One region of the Pantoea sp. SGAir0184 genome, then DNA from elsewhere that is predicted to be linked to it. Evidence: predicted binding sites of a transcription regulator. Region 1 holds the regulator's gene; each other region holds the start of a gene.
The links. The regulator PhoB, encoded in region 1, activates phosphate uptake and scavenging genes when phosphate is short. The targets are predictions, from matches to a motif close to CTGTCATAAAACTGNCNNAT.
Positions count from the first base shown of each region.

Region 2: pitA (inorganic phosphate transporter PitA) is a predicted target of PhoB. The motif match lies at 1,642-1,661, and genes of this name have one in related genera.
Region 3: glpT (glycerol-3-phosphate transporter) is a predicted target of PhoB. The motif match lies at 2,447-2,466, and genes of this name have one in related genera.
Region 4: ugpB (sn-glycerol-3-phosphate ABC transporter substrate-binding protein UgpB) is a predicted target of PhoB. The motif match lies at 1,671-1,690, and genes of this name have one in related genera.

Region 1 is NZ_CP028050.1:3,228,789-3,233,907, forward strand. Features, by position in the region: gene C1N60_RS15395 (PstS family phosphate ABC transporter substrate-binding protein) at 1-214, opposite strand, end outside; gene phoR (phosphate regulon sensor histidine kinase PhoR) at 233-1,546, opposite strand; gene phoB (phosphate response regulator transcription factor PhoB) at 1,562-2,251, opposite strand; gene sbcD (exonuclease subunit SbcD) at 2,449-3,666, shown strand; gene C1N60_RS15415 (AAA family ATPase) at 3,663-5,119, shown strand, end outside.
Region 2 is NZ_CP028050.1:210,703-215,821, reverse strand. Features, by position in the region: gene C1N60_RS00980 (BaiN/RdsA family NAD(P)/FAD-dependent oxidoreductase) at 322-1,506, opposite strand; gene pitA (inorganic phosphate transporter PitA) at 1,747-3,246, shown strand; gene uspB (universal stress protein UspB) at 3,325-3,660, opposite strand; gene uspA (universal stress protein UspA) at 4,083-4,520, shown strand; gene rsmJ (16S rRNA (guanine(1516)-N(2))-methyltransferase RsmJ) at 4,745-5,119, opposite strand, start outside.
Region 3 is NZ_CP028050.1:3,975,653-3,980,771, forward strand. Features, by position in the region: gene metR (HTH-type transcriptional regulator MetR) at 1-760, shown strand, start outside; gene C1N60_RS18795 (YehS family protein) at 851-1,333, shown strand; gene C1N60_RS18800 (carboxylate/amino acid/amine transporter) at 1,330-2,208, opposite strand; gene glpT (glycerol-3-phosphate transporter) at 2,613-3,953, shown strand; gene yigL (sugar/pyridoxal phosphate phosphatase YigL) at 3,988-4,788, opposite strand; gene pldB (lysophospholipase L2) at 4,821-5,119, opposite strand, start outside.
Region 4 is NZ_CP028050.1:3,856,137-3,861,255, reverse strand. Features, by position in the region: gene livG (high-affinity branched-chain amino acid ABC transporter ATP-binding protein LivG) at 1-764, shown strand, start outside; gene livF (high-affinity branched-chain amino acid ABC transporter ATP-binding protein LivF) at 766-1,479, shown strand; gene ugpB (sn-glycerol-3-phosphate ABC transporter substrate-binding protein UgpB) at 1,772-3,088, shown strand; gene ugpA (sn-glycerol-3-phosphate ABC transporter permease UgpA) at 3,150-4,040, shown strand; gene ugpE (sn-glycerol-3-phosphate ABC transporter permease UgpE) at 4,037-4,879, shown strand; gene C1N60_RS18280 (sn-glycerol-3-phosphate import ATP-binding protein UgpC) at 4,880-5,119, shown strand, end outside.

The DNA of each region.
Region 1 (5,119 bases):
CGGCGGCCAGCGCGGTCGGCGCCGTCGACGATCCCGCCGCCTGCACCTGCACATTAACGCCCGGCGACTGACGGCTGAAATCTTCGCCCCACAGCGTCATCAGATAGCCCAGCGTGTCCGAGCCCACGCTGCTCAGGTTGCCGGTCAGCATGCTTTGCTGAGCCGTCGCCAGCAGCGGGCACAGTAATAAAAGAGAGAGCAGCAGTGATTTCATCACAGAGTCCGGTGGCGTTTACTGCGCCACATTCTCGCGGATTCCGTTCGCCACAATCAAGCGCGGTGGCAGCACGAAGCGGAAGCAGGTTTCCTGATGCGGCACGCTGCTGATCTCCAGCCGCGTGGTGTGGTGGCCGAGCGCGTGCTTAACAATGGCCAGCCCCAGCCCGCTGCCGCCGGTGGCGCGCGAGCGCGCTTTATCCACGCGGTAGAAGCGTTCGGTCAGGCGCGGCAGATGCTCCTCGCTGATGCCGGGCCCGTTGTCGCACACTTTAAATTCGGCGCCCTGTTTGGTGCGCAGCCAGCTGATGTCGATGCGCGTGCCATCCGGCGTGTGGTTCACCGCGTTATACACCAGATTGGAAATCGCACTGCGCAGCTGTTCATCATTGCCGAACACCTTCAGGTGCGGATCAGTGTGGAAATGGATGCTGTGCCGGCCCTGGCTGAGGGTTTCTGCCTCGCGTTGCAACAGCAGCAGCATGGTCGGCACATCCACCGTCTCTTTCAGGTCAATGGCGGGAGCCGCTTCGATGCGTGACAGCGTCAGCAACTGCTTCACCAGGCTGTCCATGCGTCGCGTTTGCTCCTGCATGGTACTGAGCGCCTTGCTGCGGGTGCGCTCGTTCATCCCGGCATCGTCCATCATCTCCAGATAGCCCTGCAGCACCGTCAGCGGGGTACGCAGTTCATGGCTGACGTTGGCGAAGAAGTTACGCCGCGCTCCTTCCAGCTGGTGCATCTGGGTGACGTCACGCGCCACCATCAGCCACTGACCTTCGCTGTAAGGCATGACGCGGAATTCCATATGATGCTGATTATTCAGCACCAGCGTCAGCGGCTTGTTGAAGTCGCGCTGGCGGATATAGCGGGAGAATTCAGGGTAGCGCAGCAGGTTGAGGATATTCTGGCCGTTATCTTCCGGCCAGCGCAGCCCGAGATGCTGCTGGGCCAGACCGTTACACCAGAAAATGGTGCCCTCTTCGGTGGTGAGCACCACTGCGTCCGGCAGCGACTCGGCCCCGCTGCGAAAGCGTTTGATCAGATTGCCCAGCTCGCGCCGGCGGCGGCGATTGCGCAACTGCATTTGATACAGGCCGTAAAACAGCGGTTCCCAGCTGCCGCGCCCGGTGGGCGGCGTCATTGAACGATCAATCCACAGCCAGTGCGACAGCCGCATCAGATTTTTGAAGTGCCAGAACAGCACGCCGCACACGGCCAGTAACAGCCACCATGGCAGATAGCCAACCAGCAGACCCAGCACCAGCGCAGGCAGACACACCAGCGCCAGCTCGGTCAGTAATCTCTTCCAGGAGAGTCGTTCCAGCACGGTAAAAGACTCCGTTTAGTAGCGGGCAGAGAAACGATACCCTGTTCCGCGAACGGTTTGTACCATGCGATCGTGGCCGGAAACTTCCAGTGCTTTACGTAAACGACGGATATGCACATCCACGGTGCGGTCTTCCACATACACGTTAGTGCCCCACACGTGATTCAGCAGCTGTTCGCGGCTGTATACGCGCTCCGGATGCGTCATAAAGAAGTGCAGCAGTTTGTATTCGGTCGGTCCCATTTCCAGCGGCGTGGTTTCGGACATCACGCGATGCGAGGAGGGATCGAGGCTCAGCCCCTGCATCTCAATCACCTCTTCCACCGCCATCGGTGAGATGCGGCGCATCACGGCTTTAATGCGCGCCATCAGCTCTTTGGGCGAGAACGGCTTGGTGATGTAATCATCGGCGCCCACTTCCAGCCCGCGCACGCGATCTTCCTCTTCGCCGCGCGCCGTCAGCATCATCACCGGAATATCACGCGTCATGGCTTCACGCTTTAAATGTTTGATGAACTGAATGCCGCTGCCGCCGGGTAACATCCAGTCCAGCAGAATCAGATCGGGCCAGGGTTCGATCAGCTTGCCAATCGCGCTGTCATAGTCCTCAGCCTCAATCGGCTGGTAATCGTTTTGTTCCAGCACGAAACATAACATTTCACGGATGGGAGCTTCGTCTTCCACAACCAAAATGCGCTTAGCCATTATTACTCCTGCGATTGTGACAGCATGTCACGGGGGTTTGCGGCGCCATTATGCGTCAGTTTTGTGACACTTTTATGAAAAACCCACCTCATGATAATCAGATAAAAAGCGCAATTGTGACAACCGGTTTCGCTTTTTTTTCATTGCGTTGTTAAGCGGTTATACTGCCGCTTTGCGATAGCAGGCACGGAGCATTCATGCGCATTATTCACACCGCTGACTGGCATCTCGGTCAGTTCTTTTACAGCAAGAGCCGCGCCGCCGAGCACCAGCAATTCCTCGACTGGCTGCTGGCCGCGATTGTGCAGCATCAGGTGGATGCGCTGATCGTCGCTGGCGACCTCTTTGATACCGGTTCGCCGCCCAGCTACGCACGCGAACTGTTTAACCGTTTCGTGGTGGCGCTGCAGCCCAGCGGCTGCCAGCTGATTGTGCTGGCCGGCAACCATGATTCGGTCGCCACGCTGAATGAATCGCGCGAGCTGCTGGCCTGCCTCAATACCCGCGTCATTACCAGCGCCGCGCCCGGCGGCGAGCAGCAGGTGCTGACGCTGCAACAGCGCGACGGCACGCCGGGCGCGCTGCTGTGCGCCATTCCCTATCTGCGTCCGCGCGACATCCTGCGCAGCCAGGCGGGTCAGTCCGGTCGCGATAAGCAGCTGTCGCTGCTGCAGGCGATTGAGCAGCACTATCAGCACTGTTATGCCGCCGCCGTGGCGCAGCGCGAAGCCATGGGCAGTACGCTGCCGATCATCGCCACCGGGCATCTCACTACCGTGGGCGTCAGCAAGAGCGAATCGGTGCGTGATATCTACATCGGCACGCTGGACGCCTTTCCGGCGCAGGCCTTCCCGCCAGCCGACTACATTGCGCTGGGCCATATCCATCGCGCGCAGCGCATCGCCGACAGCGATCACATCCGCTACAGCGGTTCGCCGATTGCGCTCAGTTTTGATGAGCTGGGCCGCGAGAAAAGCGTATTCCTGCTGGAATTTAGCACCCGGCTGGAGTCCGTCACACCGCTGGTTATTCCGTCATTCCAGCCGATGCAGATGTTAAAAGGCGCCATGGCGGAGATCGAACAGCAACTGACCGCGTTTCACACCTATGAAGGCGATCTGCCGGTGTGGCTGGATATCGAAATCACTACTCAGGAGTACCTGAGCGACCTGCAGCGCCGCATCGAACAGCTTACCGAGTCGCTGCCGGTTGAGGTGCTGCTGGTGCGCCGCAGCCGCGATCAGCGTCAGCGCAGTCTGGCACGGCTGGAGAACGAAACCCTGAGCGAACTGAAAGTTGAAGAGGTATTTGCCCGCCGGCTGGCGCTGGAGGATCAGCTGGAGGATGAACAGCGCGCGCAGTTAACGCAGCTGTTTCGCAGCACGCTGGCGACGCTGGAGGATCCGGGCGCATGAAAATTCTGACGCTGCGTTTTAAAAATCTCAACGCGCTGCGCGGCGAGTGGTTTATCGATTTCCGCCGCGAGCCGTTTGCCAGCAACGGGCTGTTCGCCATCACCGGCGCCACCGGCGCGGGTAAAACCACGCTGCTGGATGCCATCTGTCTGGCGCTCTATCACCAGACGCCGCGCCTTGGAGGCCTGTCGCAGAGCGAAAATCAGCTGATGACGCGTGACACCGCTGAGTGCCTCGCCGAAGTGGAGTTTGAGATCAAAGGTGAAGCCTGGCGCGCCTTCTGGAGCCAGAACCGCGCGCGCGGCCTGGCGGAAGGTAAACTGCAGGCGCCGCGCGTCGAACTGGCGCGCGTGGCGGACAACCAGATCGTCGCCGATAAAGTCGGTGACAAGCTCAAAGCCATCGAAACCTTGTCCGGTCTCGATTTTGCCCGCTTCACCCGTTCTATGATGCTGTCGCAGGGGCAGTTTGCCGCCTTCCTCAATGCCAAACCCGGCGAGCGCGCCGAGCTGCTGGAGGAGCTGACCGGCACCGAAATCTACGGCCACATCTCGATGCAGATCTACGAGCGCTGGCGCACGGCGCGCGCGTCACTCGACACGCTGCGCGCCCGCGCCGGTGCGGTGCAGTTGCTCGACGACGCCCGCCGCGCCGAACTGGCGCAGCAGCTGGAGCAGCTGACCCGCAGCGAACAGGATCTGAGCGAGCAGCTGGCGCAGGCCCAGCAGCAGCAGCAGTGGCTGACGCAGCAGCAGCAGCTCAACGCGGAGCAACAGCAGGCGCAGCAGGCGTTGCAGGCTGCCGCCACGGCCTGGCAGCAGGCGGAAAGCGATCGCCAGCGGCTGGCGCGTGCTGAACCGGCGGAGAAGCTGCGCGACAAACTGCAGCAGCGCGAACAGCTGCAGCGTGACCAGCAGACACTGAACCAGCAGGCGCAGCAGTTACAGCAGCAACAGCAACAGGCGCAAGCGGCGCTGCAGCAGGGTGAAAGCCACTATCAGGCCGCACAGCAGGCACGTGAACGCGCGCTGGCCGAACAGCAACAGCTGGAGACGTTGCTGAGCGAACAGGTGATCCCGCTCGATCAGCAGATCGCCAGCCGTGCACAGCAGCTTGAGCAGCAGCAGGCGTTGCTGAGCGAACAGCAAAAAACGCTGTTACTCAGCCAGCAGGCGCTGGATCAGCATCAGCAGGCAAGTGAACGCTTACAACAGCAGCTGGCGCAGCAGCAGGCGTTTCGCCTGAGTGAAGCCGCTGTCGCCCGCTGGGGCGGCGAACTGGCGCGCTGGCAGGCCGAACTCGCCCGGCTCGAAGAGCGTGAGCAAACGTTGACGCAGCTCAGCGCGCAGCAGCAACAACTGCAAAGCCAGCTGGAACAGCAGCAGCAGGCGCTGCAGGCGCGCGAACAGGCGGCACAGCCGCTGCAACAGGCAGAAGCCGCGGCACAGCAGCA
Region 2 (5,119 bases), 1.2 Mb from region 1:
TCTTAGTCGTTTGGGTTTGGGTTTGGGTTTGGGTTTGCCCTCACCCCGGCCCTCTCCCACAAGCGGGAGAGGGAGCGGTCCGCTGCGGGCGGGGAAGGCAGTGCGTAACTGGGGAAAATAAGGGGCATGAAGCGGGGGCAAGTGTGAAAAGCTCGCAGGCAAAGGCTGAAGATGACCGATTACACCCTGGCGCGCCAGCCAGTTCCTTCTTCCCCTACCAGCACCGCCCAGTTCCCTCTTCCCAAACTGCACTGGTCAGTTCCCTCTCCCGCTTGCGGGAGAGGGTTAGGGTGAGGGAAAAACCACTCGACTATTAAAAAATTAAACCGCCTGCGCGCACGCCCACGCTGAGCTCCACGCCCACTGGAAATTGTAGCCGCCGAGCCAGCCCGTCACGTCCACCACTTCGCCAATGAAATAGAGCCCCGGCACATCACGTGCTTCCATGGTCTTTGACGACAGCTGCGTGGTATCCACGCCGCCCAGCGTCACTTCGGCGGTGCGATAGCCTTCGGTGCCGTTTGGCTGCACGCGCCACTGGTGCAGCGTGGTCACCAGCTCGCTCTGCTGCTTGCTGTTAAGCTGCTTCAGCGTCACGTCGGGAATCTGCTGCAGCTCCTGCAACACTTCCACCAGCCGCTTCGGCAGGATCTTCGCCAGGCTGTTTTTCAGGCTGAGGTTGGGATGCGCCGTGCGCTGCACGTCGATAAAATCGTCCAGCGCGGTCTCCGGCGACAGGTTGACGGTGACAAACTCGCCCGGCTGCCAGTAGCTGGAGATCTGCAGCACCGCCGGACCGGACAGGCCGCGGTGGGTAAACAGCATCGCCTCTTTAAACAGCGTGCCGTCCTGAGCGGTAATGGTGGTCGGCAGCGCCACGCCGGAAAGCGTGTTCAGTTGCTCCAGCAGCGGCTTATGCAGCGTAAACGGTACCAGCGCGGCGCGCGTTGGATGGACGCGCAGGCCAAACTGCTCCGCCACCTTATAACCGAACGGTGTTGCCCCCAGTCCCGGCATCGACAGACCACCGCTGGCGATCACCAGTTTGTCCGCGCGAACCGCCGAGCCATTCAGCTGCAGCGTATAACCGTCGTCGTCGCGCGCCACGCTCAGCACTTCGCTGCGCAGCCGCAGCGTCACCTGGCCGGCTTCACACTCTTTCAGCAGCAGGTCGACAATCTGCTGCGCCGAGTCATCGCAGAACAGCTGGCCAAGGGTTTTCTCGTGATACGCGATGCCGTGACGATTAACCAGATCGATGAAATCCCACTGGGTATAACGCGCCAGCGCCGATTTGCAAAAGTGCGGATTATGCGACAGATACGCCGCCGGTTCGGTGTAGAGATTGGTGAAGTTGCAGCGGCCGCCGCCGGACATCAGGATTTTGCGCCCTGCTTTCTTGCCGTTATCCAGCAGCAGCACGCGACGGCCCAATTGCCCGGCCTGTGCCGCGCAGAACATGCCGGCCGCGCCTGCACCAATAATGATAACGTCAAATTTTTCCACGGCCTTAACCCACCTGATTGAAAGGCGCTGATTGTAGAGATCTGCGGCTTTTCGCGCCAGCGTCAAAAAAAAGCCGTAAATGTGTCATATTGTAACTTGCTCATTTTCCGGTCTTTTTGTCCTTAATTACCTGCCGGATGACAAATTTAAGACAAAAAAGAGCTATATTTTTCTTTCCCATAGCGCACGTTGTCGCAGATAATGCGCCGCGTTCATGTCCTCCAAAATGGCGTAACGTTTATGCTACATCTGTTTGCTGGTCTTGACCTAAGCACCGGCCTGTTATTGGTTCTTGCTCTGCTGTTTGTGTTGTTTTACGAAGCAATCAACGGCTTTCACGACACTGCCAACGCGGTCGCTACAGTCATTTACACCCGTGCGATGCGGGCGCAACTGGCGGTTGTGATGGCCGGTGTGTTCAACTTCTTAGGTGTGCTGCTCGGCGGTTTGAGCGTGGCTTATGCCATCGTGCATATGCTGCCAACCGATTTGCTGTTGAATGTCGGTTCGGCGCATGGGCTCGCCATGGTGTTCTCCATGTTGCTGGCGGCGATTATCTGGAACCTCGGTACCTGGTATCTCGGCTTACCGGCGTCCAGTTCGCACACGCTGATCGGCGCTATCATCGGTATTGGTCTCACCAATGCGCTGATGACCGGCACGTCGGTGGTGGATGCGCTGAACCTGCCGAAAGTCATCAATATTTTCCTCTCCCTGATTCTGTCGCCGATTGTTGGTCTGATCATTGCGGGTGGCCTGATTTTCCTGCTGCGTCGCTACTGGAGCAGCACCAAAAAACGGGCTCGCATCCACATGACGCCTGCTGACCGCGAGAAGATCGACGGCAAGAAAAAGCCGCCGTTCTGGACGCGTATCGCGCTGATTGTCTCCGCCATTGGCGTGAGCTATTCGCACGGTGCCAATGACGGTCAGAAAGGCATCGGCCTGATCATGCTGGTGCTGATTGGCGTCGCGCCGGCGGGCTTTGTGGTGAATATGAATGCCTCCGGTTATGACATCACCCGTACGCGCGATGCGGTGAACCATCTGGAGCAGTATTACCAGCAGCACGGCCAGTCGCTGACGCACATCGTGCAGATGGCGCCACCGGCGGTGCCGACGCCGGAAGAGTCGCTCGGCGGCCCGCAGGAGTTCCATTGTGATAGCTCCCGTGCGCTCGATGCGATTAACCGTGCGCAGGGTCTGCTGGGTAACCTGCAGAGCTACAGCGATCTCACGCCTGACCAGCGCGGTCAGATGCGTCGTCTGCTGCTGTGCATCTCCGACACCGCGGACAAAGCCGCTAAGCTGCCGGAGACCAGCGCCGACGATAAGCGCTTCCTCAATAAGCTGAAAGGCGATCTGCTCGGCACCATCGAGTATGCGCCGGTATGGATTATCGTGGCGGTCGCGCTGGCGCTCGGCATCGGTACCATGATTGGCTGGCGCCGCGTGGCGACCACCATCGGCGAGAAGATCGGTAAAAAAGGCATGACGTATGCGCAGGGCATGTCGGCCCAGGTAACGGCTGCGGTGTCGATTGGTATCGCCAGCTACACCGGGATGCCGGTTTCGACCACGCACATTCTGTCATCGTCGGTCGCCGGTACCATGCTGGTGGATGGCGGTGGGCTGCAAAGCCGCACCATCAAAAATATCGCAATGGCCTGGGTATTCACCCTGCCAGTGTGTATTTTGCTGTCTGGCTCGCTGTACTGGATTGCGCTGAAGCTGATTTAACGCTTCAGCGTTGCACGGTTCTGCCGTGGTGCGTTGCGAATACAACACAGCGCGCCGCGACAGAACCCGCTCCCCCTCTCAGTGCCAAATCGCTAAAGCGATCAGGCTCACCACCACCAGAAAACACAGCCCGCTGGTCAGAACAAACTGACCGCGCACCCGCTCGCAGCGACGAATGAATTCATCGTCGTGATGATCGCGATAGCGTTTCTCCCAGATATAGCGCACCAGCCGCACCTGCTTGCTCGGCTGACCGTGGGATGTAAAGAAACCGGCACCATCAACATACTGATACAGCAACGGATCGCACCCGCGCAGCACCGCCAGCAGTGAGCGCAACGATGAGAAGTAACGCGCCATATTCACCAGACAAACCACACACAGAGCCCAAAAAAGCGCGATAGTGCTGATCATGTTCCCCTCCCGGCTGGAGCCGCAATGACGTTACCTGCAGCGGGGAAAAGCTGCAGACGCCCCACGGGAAATAAACCAGCCACAGATGAATCGAATTGCATTGTTGTTATGCGGACCTGAGCGCGCTACCCGGACGGGAGTGGCCCTCATTTTCAGTGTAGGAGATCTGTTTAAATTTTTTCCAGCGATGATTTTCGTTCAGCGCGAGCGAAAAAAGCGATAACCCATGATCTGACTCACAGCCGGGCTTCGGTTTGCAGCATTTGCTACCTACTCTGGCTATACTCGGGATATAACAATTATTCGCCTGCGTGGCTGACATTGTGGTTGGTGGCGCTTCATCGCCGTTACGCGCAAAGGATTACGCCAGCCGAACGGCAGAAATTCGGGTTCCCCCAGAATCTTGAGAAAGGAGTTTTATCATGGCTTATAAACACATCCTGATTGCAGTAGACCTTTCCCCGGAAAGCCAGTTACTGGTTGATAAAGCGGTATCACTGGCCCGTCCTTATGATGCAAAAATCTCGCTGATTCACGTTGACGTGAACTATTCAGATCTCTACACCGGGCTGATTGACGTCAACCTCGGCGATATGCAGAAGCGTATTTCGGAAGAGACACACACCGCGCTGCGCGAGCTTTCTACCAACGCCGGTTACCCGATTAGCGAAACCCTGAGCGGCAGCGGCGATCTCGGCCAGGTGCTGGTGGACGCGATTAAAAAATACGATGTCGATTTGGTGGTGTGCGGCCATCATCAGGATTTCTGGAGCAAGCTGATGTCGTCGGCGCGCCAGCTGATCAATACCGTGCATATCGATATGCTGATTGTGCCGCTGCGCGACGAGGAAGAGGAATAACCGCGAGGCGTGGGGTCGCCGGGACCGGATTCGGTCGCCCTCAATGGCGACCCTGCAGGGATACGGCGTGATTCGGTCGCCATGAATGGCGACCCTACAGGATACGGTGCGATTCGGTCGCCATCAATGGCGAACCTGCAGGATGTGGTGCGATTCGGTCGCCATCAATGGCGAACCTGCAATGAACATTAACGCTGTAGGGTCGGCATTGATGCCGACCTGTTTTATTGCCGCACCGCCTGAACCAACGGCGGATAAATATCGAAACGGTGGCTTTTGGTCACTACCGCCGATTGGGTGGCGACGCCGGCCAGCGGCGGTGCGTAATCCGGGCGCTTCACCACGATGCGCTTCTTTGCCAGACGGCGCGCCGGTTCGAGCAGCGCATCGGCATCCTCGTCCGGCCCCACCAGCGACTGAAACACCCGCATCTCCTTCTTCACCAGCGCGCTTTTCTGCCGGTGCGGATACATCGGATCGAGATACACCACGTCCGGTGCCGGCGTGATATCACTCAGCGCCTGCTGGCTGACCACATGCAGCAGCGTCAGGCGCTCGCGCAGCCAGCCGCCGATCTCCGCATCTTCATAGCCACGCCG
Region 3 (5,119 bases), 750 kb from region 1:
TACGCCGCAGGGAGAGATTCTGTTGCAGCTGGCGGAGCAGATTCTGCCGCAGATCCAGCAGGCGCTGCAGGCCTGTCATGAGCCGCATCAGACCACGTTGCGCATCGCTATCGAATGCCACAGCTGCATCCAGTGGCTGACGCCGGCCCTGAACAATTTCCGTCAGAGCTGGCCGCAGGTAGTGATGGACTTCAAATCCGGCGTGACCTTTGATCCGCAGCCGGCGCTGCAGCAGGGCGAACTGGACGTGGTGCTGACGTCCGATATTCTGCCGCGCAGCGGTTTGTTCTATGCGCCGATGTTTGATTTTGAGGTGCGGCTGGTGCTGGCGCCGGATCACCGTCTGGCGCAACTGGCTCACATCACGCCGGAAGATTTGGCCGATGAGGTGCTGATGATCTATCCGGTACAGCGTCAGCGGCTGGACGTGTGGCGTAACTTCTTACAGCCAGCCGGCGTCAGCCCGGCGCTGAAGAGCGTGGATAATACGCTGTTGCTGATCCAGATGGTGTCGGCCGGCATGGGCATTGCCGCGCTGCCGCACTGGGTGGTAGAGAGCTTTGAGCACCAGGGGCTGGTGGTGACACGCACGCTGGGCGACGGATTGTGGAGCCGTTTATACGCGGCGATGCGCGATGGCGAGCAGCGGCAGCCGGTGCTGGAGGCCTTTGTGCGCTTTGCCCGTCAGCACGCCTGCGAGCACCTGCCTTACGTGCGCGATGCCTCGCGCCCCGGCTCCCTGCAGCCGGTCTCGTCCTGATGCCGCGGGCGGCCAATGGCGCCCGTGCTGTTATCCCTGCCCTGCCTGCTCTATAATGCGCCGCCTTAACCGCTACCGGAGAGTTTCACCATGACCAATAATGATGTGCTGCGCAGCGTGCGCTATATGCTGGATTTGAGCGACAGCAAAGTGGTGGAGATTTTTGCGCTGGCGGGCAGTGAAGTACCGCGTGAAGATGTGCAGGCGTGGCTGAAGAAAGATGACGATGAGGCGTTTCGTAAACTGCCGGATGTGCTGATGGGCTACTTCCTCAACGGTCTGATTTTCTACCGTCGCGGCAAAAGCGAAGACGCGCCGGCCCCGTCGGTTGAGCGCCGCATGAATAATAATATCTTTCTCAAGAAGTTACGCATCGCCTTCGCGCTGAAAACCACCGATATCCCGGATATCTTACTGAAGGCTAACTTCAAGGTGTCACAGGCTGAAATCGGCGCGATTTTCCGCAACCCGGATCATAAAAATTATCGCGAGTGCGGTGACCAGATTCTGCGTAACTTCCTGAAAGGCTTAACGCTGATTCAGCGGCCATCGACACCCGCGAAAAAAAGCTAAGCGCCTGAACTGCCGCTTTTGGCCGTGTGTCCCAGTACCCAGCGTTTATGCACGTACAGGGACGCAAAAATCACTATCGCCCCGGCGATAAAGCTCGGCCAGTGCGGCTTCTCCTGCCAGATCGCCAAATTCACCAGTAATCCTGCCGGCACGTGCATGTTGTTCATAATGCCCAGCGTCCCGGCATCGACCTGGGTCGCGCCGTAGTTCCACATGAAGTAACCCAGCCCGGACGCGGCCACGCCCAGCCATACCAGCACACCCCACTGCAGCGTGGTGGTCGGCAGCTTATGCGGATTGCCCCAGATGCACCAGGCGATCACCGCGATCAGCACCGCGCCAAGATAGAACCACGAGAACGCGGTGTGCTGCGGCATTGGACGGACTTCCTGCAGGCGCTTATAGCCCACCATGCCAATCGCAAAGCAGATGTTAGCCGCCTGCACCAGCAGCAGTCCGAACCAGAAATCATCGCTGACTTTGTCGTAGCGGATAATGGCCGCACCGAGCACCGCCAGCAGGGCGCTAAAGGCATAGCCAATGCGCAGCGGGCGCTTGCTGAGCAGGTCATAAATCAGCGTGACATACAGCGGCGTCATCACCGTAAACAGCAGGAATTCCGGCACGCTGAGATAGAGATAAGCCTCAAAGCTGATCAGATACATGATGCCTAATTGCAGCATGCCCACCAGCATATAGAGCAGCAACGTTGAGGCGCGGTAACCGCGCCAGCGCAGAAACGGCAGAAAGACCAGCGCCGCCAGGCCTAAACGCATCAGCACCGAGAACCAGGTATCCACCTGCCCCGCCAGATACTCCCCGATTAAACTAAAAGAAAAAGCCCACAGAATGGTGGTAACGATCAGCAACAGCACGGTTATGTATCCTAAAGTTCAACACTGGCGCTAGTGTAAACAAACTACAGCGCGCTGGCGGGATAATCTGGTTGACATGTGATGAAATTAAACACGATCGCATCTTCCCTGCCCGGTCAGCAGGCACGCGTCCGCATGGCGGGTTGACCGACGGGCGGCGATTTTTATGAGGCAGCGCGCCGTTTTCTCTGACAGAAATGCGCGAAATCCAACATTTACTGGTTTATATCGCTCTTTATTGCCATAAAACTGTAACATATGTGTCACACGTCACAGTAACTGCGCGTAACCATCACTATTCTGTGCGCGAAATGGAAAGGTTGCTTTCTGTTCGCTGTCGTACTTTTTTTGCCCCAACCTGCTGGGAATCGATAACTATATTGCGCCCTTGGAGGGCCATTCTGATGTTGAGTATTTTTAAACCTGCACCACACCAGCCCCAGGTGGCGGATGATCGCGTCGATCCGCTCTATCGTCGTCTGCGCTGGCAGATCTTCTTCGGCATTTTCTTTGGCTACGCCGCCTATTATCTGGTGCGCAAAAACTTTGCGCTGGCGATGCCTTACCTGGTCGAACAGGGCTTTTCCCGCGGCGACCTTGGCTTTGCCCTCTCCGGCATCTCCATCGCCTACGGTTTTTCCAAATTCATCATGGGATCGGTCTCGGATCGCTCCAACCCGCGGGTATTTTTGCCCGCCGGCCTGATTCTCGCCGCCGCCGTGATGCTGGTGATGGGCTTCGTGCCGTGGGCAACCTCAAGCATCATGGTGATGTTCGTGCTGCTGTTTCTGTGTGGCTGGTTCCAGGGCATGGGCTGGCCACCGTGCGGACGCACCATGGTGCACTGGTGGTCGCAGAAAGAGCGCGGCGGCATTGTGTCGGTATGGAACTGCGCGCACAACGTGGGTGGCGGCATTCCTCCGCTGCTGTTTCTGCTCGGCATGGCGTGGTTTAACGACTGGAAAGCTGCGCTCTATATGCCGGCGTTTGGTGCCATCCTCGTCGCCATCATCGCTTTTGCGCTGATGCGCGATACGCCGCAGTCGTGTGGGCTGCCGCCGATTGAGGCATGGAAGAATGACTATCCGCCGGATTACAGCGAGAACCACGAACAGGAGCTGACGGCGAAGCAGATTTTCATGCAGTACGTGCTGCCGAATAAGCTGCTGTGGTACATCGCGCTGGCCAACGTATTCGTTTATCTGCTGCGCTACGGCATCCTCGACTGGTCACCGACCTATCTGAAAGAGGTGAAGCACTTCACGCTGGATAAATCCTCGTGGGCCTATTTCCTGTACGAATACGCCGGGATTCCGGGCACGCTGCTGTGCGGCTGGATGTCGGACAAGGTATTCCGCGGCAATCGCGGTGCCACCGGGGTGTTTTTCATGACGCTGGTGACCATCGCCACCATCATTTACTGGCTGAACCCGCCGGGCAATCCGGGCATAGATATGATCTGCATGATCGTCATTGGCTTCCTGATCTACGGTCCGGTGATGCTGATTGGTCTGCACGCGCTGGAGCTGGCACCGAAAAAAGCGGCCGGCACTGCGGCAGGCTTTACCGGTCTGTTCGGCTATCTCGGTGGATCGGTGGCGGCCAGTGCGATTGTCGGTTACACCGTGGATTTCTTCGGCTGGGACGGCGGTTTCTTAGTGATGATTGTCGGATCGGTGCTGGCGGTGGTGTTACTGCTGCTGACCATGGTCAGCGAGCATCGCCACAAGCAGCAGCAGGCATAATCTGAGCGGGCCGGTGAATACCGGCCCGTTTTATTCAGGCGAGGAATAATTTACGCAGCGTCTGCGGCACCGCGTCATCGGCGTTGCTGCCAATCACTTCCAGCGTCGGCAGGGTATCTTTCAGGCGCTGATGGGCGTTACGCATGATGCAGCCTTTGCCCGCCATACTCAGCATCTCGACATCGTTCATGCCGTCGCCAAACGCGATGCACTCTTTCAGCGAATAGCCAAGCTGTTTCGCCACCGCTTCCAGCGCGTGCCCTTTCGAGACGCCGCCAGCCATCACTTCCAGACAGGTGGGCAGCGAGAAACTGACGTTAACCCGGTCACCCCAGCGCGCTTCAATCGCCTGTTCCAGCGGAACCAGATGCTCCGGATCGTCGCAGGTGAAGAACACTTTGCTGATGCCGTCGGTGGCCAGCATGCCTGGCTGATACACCTGATAGGTGAACACCGATTCCTGGAAAAACTCCGCTTCCTGCGGATTATGGCGGCTGATGTGCCACTCATCGTCGCGGTAAACGTGCGTCAGGATTTTCTCATCGTGATACTTCAGGCCATACAACTCGCTGGCGATATCGCTGTCCAGATTGTGGCTGAACACCAGTTCGCCGTCGGCGTTATGCACGCGCGCGCCGTTTGAGGTGATCATATACGCCGGAATGCCGAGCTTATCGCGCATCTGACCGACGTCGATGTAGTGGCGTCCGGTGGCAAAGATAAAATGCACATCGCGCGCCACCAGTTCCTGTAGCGTGGTGCGGGCAAACGGCGTCAGACGATGTTGCGGAGAAAGCAGCGTGCCATCCAGGTCGGATGCAACGATGTGGTACATGTAGGCCTCTGGTATTGATGTCTAAGAATACATTAGTCACGGTGGCGCTGATAAAAGTCGACCACCGCATTGAGCGCTTCGGCGCGCATGGCGTCTGTTTCAAACAGGATCTCGTGACGCGCGCCCTGAATGATGTAAGGCGTGGTGCCTTCCACCGCATGTCCCCCTGCCGCCATGGCTTCACAGAACAGATCCTGCGCGCGGTTATCCACCACGTCGTCTTCACTGGCCTGCAGCAGCAGAATCGGTGTCGTAATCTGCGCCACCTGATTAAGGATATGGCGTCCGGCCTGAATCCCTTCCCGCACCCAGTGATAGGTGGGGCCGCCGA
Region 4 (5,119 bases), 630 kb from region 1:
GTCAGCCTTTATTAGCCGTTGAAGGCCTGATGATGCGCTTCGGCGGCCTGCTGGCCGTCAACAACGTGGCGCTGGAACTGCATCCGCAGGAGATCGTCTCGCTGATTGGCCCGAACGGGGCGGGGAAAACCACGGTATTCAACTGCCTGACCGGTTTCTATAAGCCAACGGGCGGCACCATCAAACTGCGCGATCAGCCATTGCAGGGCCTGCCGGGGCAGAAGATCGCGCGCATGGGCGTGGTGCGAACTTTCCAGCACGTGCGCCTGTTCCGTGAGATGACGGTGATTGAAAACCTGCTGGTGGCGCAGCATCAGCATTTGAAAAGCGGCGTGTTCTCCGGGCTGTTTAAAACCCCGGCGTTCCGGCGTGGCGAGAGCGAAGCGCTGGACCGCGCGGCCAGCTGGCTGGAGCGCATTGGCCTGCTGGAGCTGGCTAACCGCCAGGCCGGCAATCTGGCTTACGGCCAGCAGCGCCGGCTGGAGATCGCCCGCTGCATGGTGACGCGTCCGGAAATCCTGATGCTCGACGAACCGGCCGCCGGCCTCAACCCGCGCGAAACGCACGAGCTGGATGAGCTGATCGCTGAACTGCGTGGCGAACACAAGGTGACGGTGTTGCTGATTGAACACGATATGAAACTGGTGATGGGCATTTCTGACCGCATTTATGTGGTGAATCAGGGAACGCCGCTGGCCAACGGTACGCCGGAAGAAGTGCGTAACAACCCGGATGTGATCCGTGCTTATTTAGGTGAGGCGTAACATGGCGAACCCGATTTTAACTTTACAGGGTGTCAGTGCGCACTATGGCCCGATCCAGGCACTGCATAACATTAATCTGCATATCAGTCAGGGCGAAATCGTGACGCTGATTGGCGCTAACGGCGCGGGTAAAACCACGCTGCTCGGTACGCTGTGTGGCGAGCCGCGCGCCACCAGCGGCACCATCACCTTTGATGGCAAAACGATTACCGACTGGCAGACGGCAAAAATCATGCGTGAAGCGATTGCCATCGTACCGGAAGGCCGGCGCGTATTTTCGCGCATGACGGTGGAAGAGAACCTGGCGATGGGCGGCTTTTTCGCGACGCGTCAGCAGTATCAGGAGCGCATTGAGCGCGTTTATCAGCTGTTCCCCCGGCTGGCGGAGCGCAAAGTGCAGCGCGCCGGCACCATGTCCGGCGGTGAGCAGCAGATGCTGGCGATTGGCCGCGCGCTCATGAGTCAGCCGCGCCTGCTGCTGCTGGACGAGCCATCGCTGGGTCTGGCGCCGATCATTATCCAGCAGATTTTCGACACCATCGAACAGCTACGTAAAGAGGGCATGACCATCTTCCTCGTCGAGCAGAACGCCAACCAGGCGCTGAAGCTGGCCGATCGCGGTTACGTGCTGGAGAACGGTCACGTGGTGCTGGAGGATAGCGGTGAAGCGTTGTTATCCAATGAAGCGGTGAGAAGCGCGTATTTAGGCGCCTGACCTGGCTTACTTGTCAGATTGCGGTTGGGCAGTGCTCGCCATCCTCACGTACTACATGTACGCTGCGGTGGCTGCGCGCTGTCCGCCCGTAATCTGACTGCGCCGCCGACGGTCATTAACCTGAGTGCGGAATAACAAATAATTCTCACCCACTTACACTCCATCGTCCCTGCGCTTACCCCGTCATATTCCCGTCATAATCCTGTTATTTTTCCGTCATTTCCCCGTGTCATGTTACTTCGCGAACAAAAAATGCGTGATATCGCGCGCGCCACAAGCACAGGAAACCCTTATGTCCGCTTTTACGCTTCGTCCCCGCCTGATGAGTCTGCTGCTCGGTCTGGCGATCAGCGGTAATGCGCTGGCTGCTACCGAAATCCCTTTCTGGCACTCAATGGAAGGCGAGTTAGGCAAAGAAGTCGATTCTCTGGCACAGCGTTTTAACCAGGCTCACCCGGATTACAAAATCGTTCCGACCTATAAAGGCAACTACGAGCAGAGCCTGGCCGCGGGTATCGCTGCGGTGCGCAGCGGTAAGGCACCGGCCATTCTGCAGGTTTACGAAGTGGGCACCGCCACCATGATGGCCTCTAAAGCCATCGTGCCGGTGCATGAAGTGTTTAAAGACGCCGGCGTGCCGATGGACCCGAAACAGTTTGTTCCTGCGGTTGCCGGTTACTACAGCGACAGCAACGGCCAGCTGATCTCACAGCCGTTTAACAGCTCCACGCCGGTGCTGTACTACAACAAAGACGCGTTCAAAAAAGCCGGTCTTAATCCGGATCAGCCCCCGAAAACCTGGCAGGCGCTGGCGCAGGATGCCGCCGCGCTGCGTAAAGCCGGCATGAGCTGCGGCTATGCCAGCGGCTGGCAGGGCTGGATTCAGATCGAAAACTTCAGCGCCTGGCATGGCCTGCCGGTTGCCACCAAAAACAACGGCTTTGACGGTACCGACGCGGTGCTGGAGTTCAACAAACCCGTGCAGGTGCGCCACATCCAACTGCTGGAAGAGATGAATAAGAAAGGTGATTTCACCTACTTTGGCCGTAAAGATGAGTCGACGTCCAAGTTCTATAACGGCGACTGCGGTATCACCACCGCCTCATCCGGTTCGCTGGCCGACATTAAGCATTACGCCAAATTCAACTTTGGCGTGGGCATGATGCCGTACGATGACACCGTGCCGAACGCACCGCAGAACGCCATTATCGGTGGCGCCAGCCTGTGGGTGATGAAAGGCAAAGATGCCGCCACTTACAAAGGCGCGGCTGAGTTCATGAAGTTCCTCGCCCAGCCGGATATCGCGGCAGAATGGCACCAGAAAACCGGTTATCTGCCGATCACCACCGCGGCTTATGAGCTGACCAAACAGCAGGGCTTCTATGACAAAAACCCGGGCGCGGACATCGCCACGCGGCAGATGCTGAATAAAGATCCGCTGCCGTTCACCAAAGGTATGCGTCTGGGCAACATGCCGCAGATTCGTACCATCGTCGACGAAGAGCTGGAAGGCGTGTGGACTGGCAAACAGTCGCCACAGGCAGCGCTGGACAACGCGGTGAAACGCGGCAACGAACTGCTGCGTCGCTTTGAACAGCAAGTGAAGTAACTCCGTAATGGCGGGATGGACGGGTAAGTCCGTCCCGCTGTCTCTTTCTGACGAGCCTGCTATGTCCTCATCATCACGTCCGGTTTTCCGCGCCCGTTTGTTGCCGTATCTGCTGGTGGCACCGCAGCTGGCGATCACCGCGATCTTTTTTCTCTGGCCCGCCGGAGAGGCGCTGTGGTACTCGCTGCAAAGCATCGATCCGTTTGGCATCTCCAGCACCTTTGTTGGCCTTGATAACTTCCGCCGCCTGTTCAGTGACGACTACTACCTTGATTCGTTCTGGACCACCCTCGTGTTTAGCGCGCTGGTGACGGTATGCGGCATGACATTCTCGCTGCTGCTGGCGGCGCTGGTGGATTACGTTATCCGGCTGAAAAAGCTCTATCAGACGCTGCTGCTGCTGCCCTATGCGGTAGCGCCGGTGGTTGCGGCGGTGCTGTGGATGTTCCTGTTCAACCCGGGGCTGGGGCTGTTCAGCCATCTGCTGAACCAGTTTGGCTACAACTGGAACTATGCGCAGAACAGCGGTCAGGCGATGTTCCTGATCGTATTAGCGTCGATCTGGCAGCAAATGAGCTACAACTTCCTGTTTTTCTTTGCCGCGCTGCAGTCCATTCCTAAATCGCTGGTGGAAGCCGCGGCGATTGACGGTGCCGGACCGGTGCGCCGTTTCTTTAATCTGTCGCTGCCGCTGATTACGCCGGTCAGCTTTTTCCTGCTGGTGGTGAATCTGGTTTACGCCTTTTTCGACACCTTCCCGGTGATTGATGCTGCCACCGGCGGCGGGCCGGTACAGGCTACAACCACGCTGATCTACAAAATCTACCGCGAAGGCTTCACCGGGCTCGATCTCTCGTCGTCCGCCGCGCAGTCGGTGGTGCTGATGTTGCTGGTTATCGGCCTGACCATTCTGCAATTCCGCTTTGTCGAGCGTAAGGTGCAATACCAATGATTGAAAACCGACGCGGGCTGGATATCTTCGCCCACACGCTGCTGGCGCTGGGGGTGCTGACCATTCTGTTCCCGCTGTACGTGGCGTTTGTCGCCGCGACGCTGGATAACAATGCGGTGTATCAGGTGCCGATGACGCTGGTGCCCGGCCCGCATCTCATCGACAACATCACCCACATCTGGCGCGATGGCGTCAACGGCAGCGCGGCGTTTGGCCTGATGATGCTGAACAGCCTGATCATGGCGCTGGGCATCACCGTGGGCAAAATCACGGTGTCGATGCTCTCAGCGTTTGCGCTGGTATGGTTTCGTTTTCCGCTGCGCACGCTGTTTTTCTGGCTGATCTTCATCACCCTGATGCTGCCGGTAGAAGTGCGTATTTTCCCGACGGTGGAGGTGATCTCCACGCTGCACATGCTGGACAGTTACAGCGGTCTGACATTGCCGCTGATGGCCTCCGCGACCGCCACGTTCCTGTTCCGCCAGTTTTTTATGTCGCTGCCGGATGAGCTGATTGAAGCGGCGCGCATTGACGGCGCCAGTCCGATGCGTTTCTTCTGGGATATCGTGCTGCCGCTGTCAAAAACCAATCTCGCCGCGCTGTTTGTCATCACCTTTATTTACGGCTGGAACCAGTATCTGTGGCCGCTGTTGATCATCAACGATGCCGGACTGAGCACTGCCGTGGCGGGGGTTAAAAGTATGATCAACACCAGCGGCGGTCCGACGCAGTGGAACGAAGTGATGGCGGCGATGTTATTAACCCTGATCCCACCGGTGGTGGTGGTGCTTGTGATGCAGCGCGCCTTTGTGCGTGGCCTGGTGGAGAGTGAGAAATAGATGGCAGCGGTAACCCTTCAGACCGTTACGAAATCGTATGACGGCAAAAACCAAATCATTCAGCCGCTGAACATCACCATCAATGACGGTGAGTTTATGGTGATGGTCGGCCCATCCGGCTGCGGGAAATCGACGCTGCTGCGCATGGTGGCCGGGCTGGAGCGCGTCACCTCGGGCGATATCTACATCGATGATCGGCGCGTCACCGACATGGAGCCGAAAGATCGCGGCATCGCCATG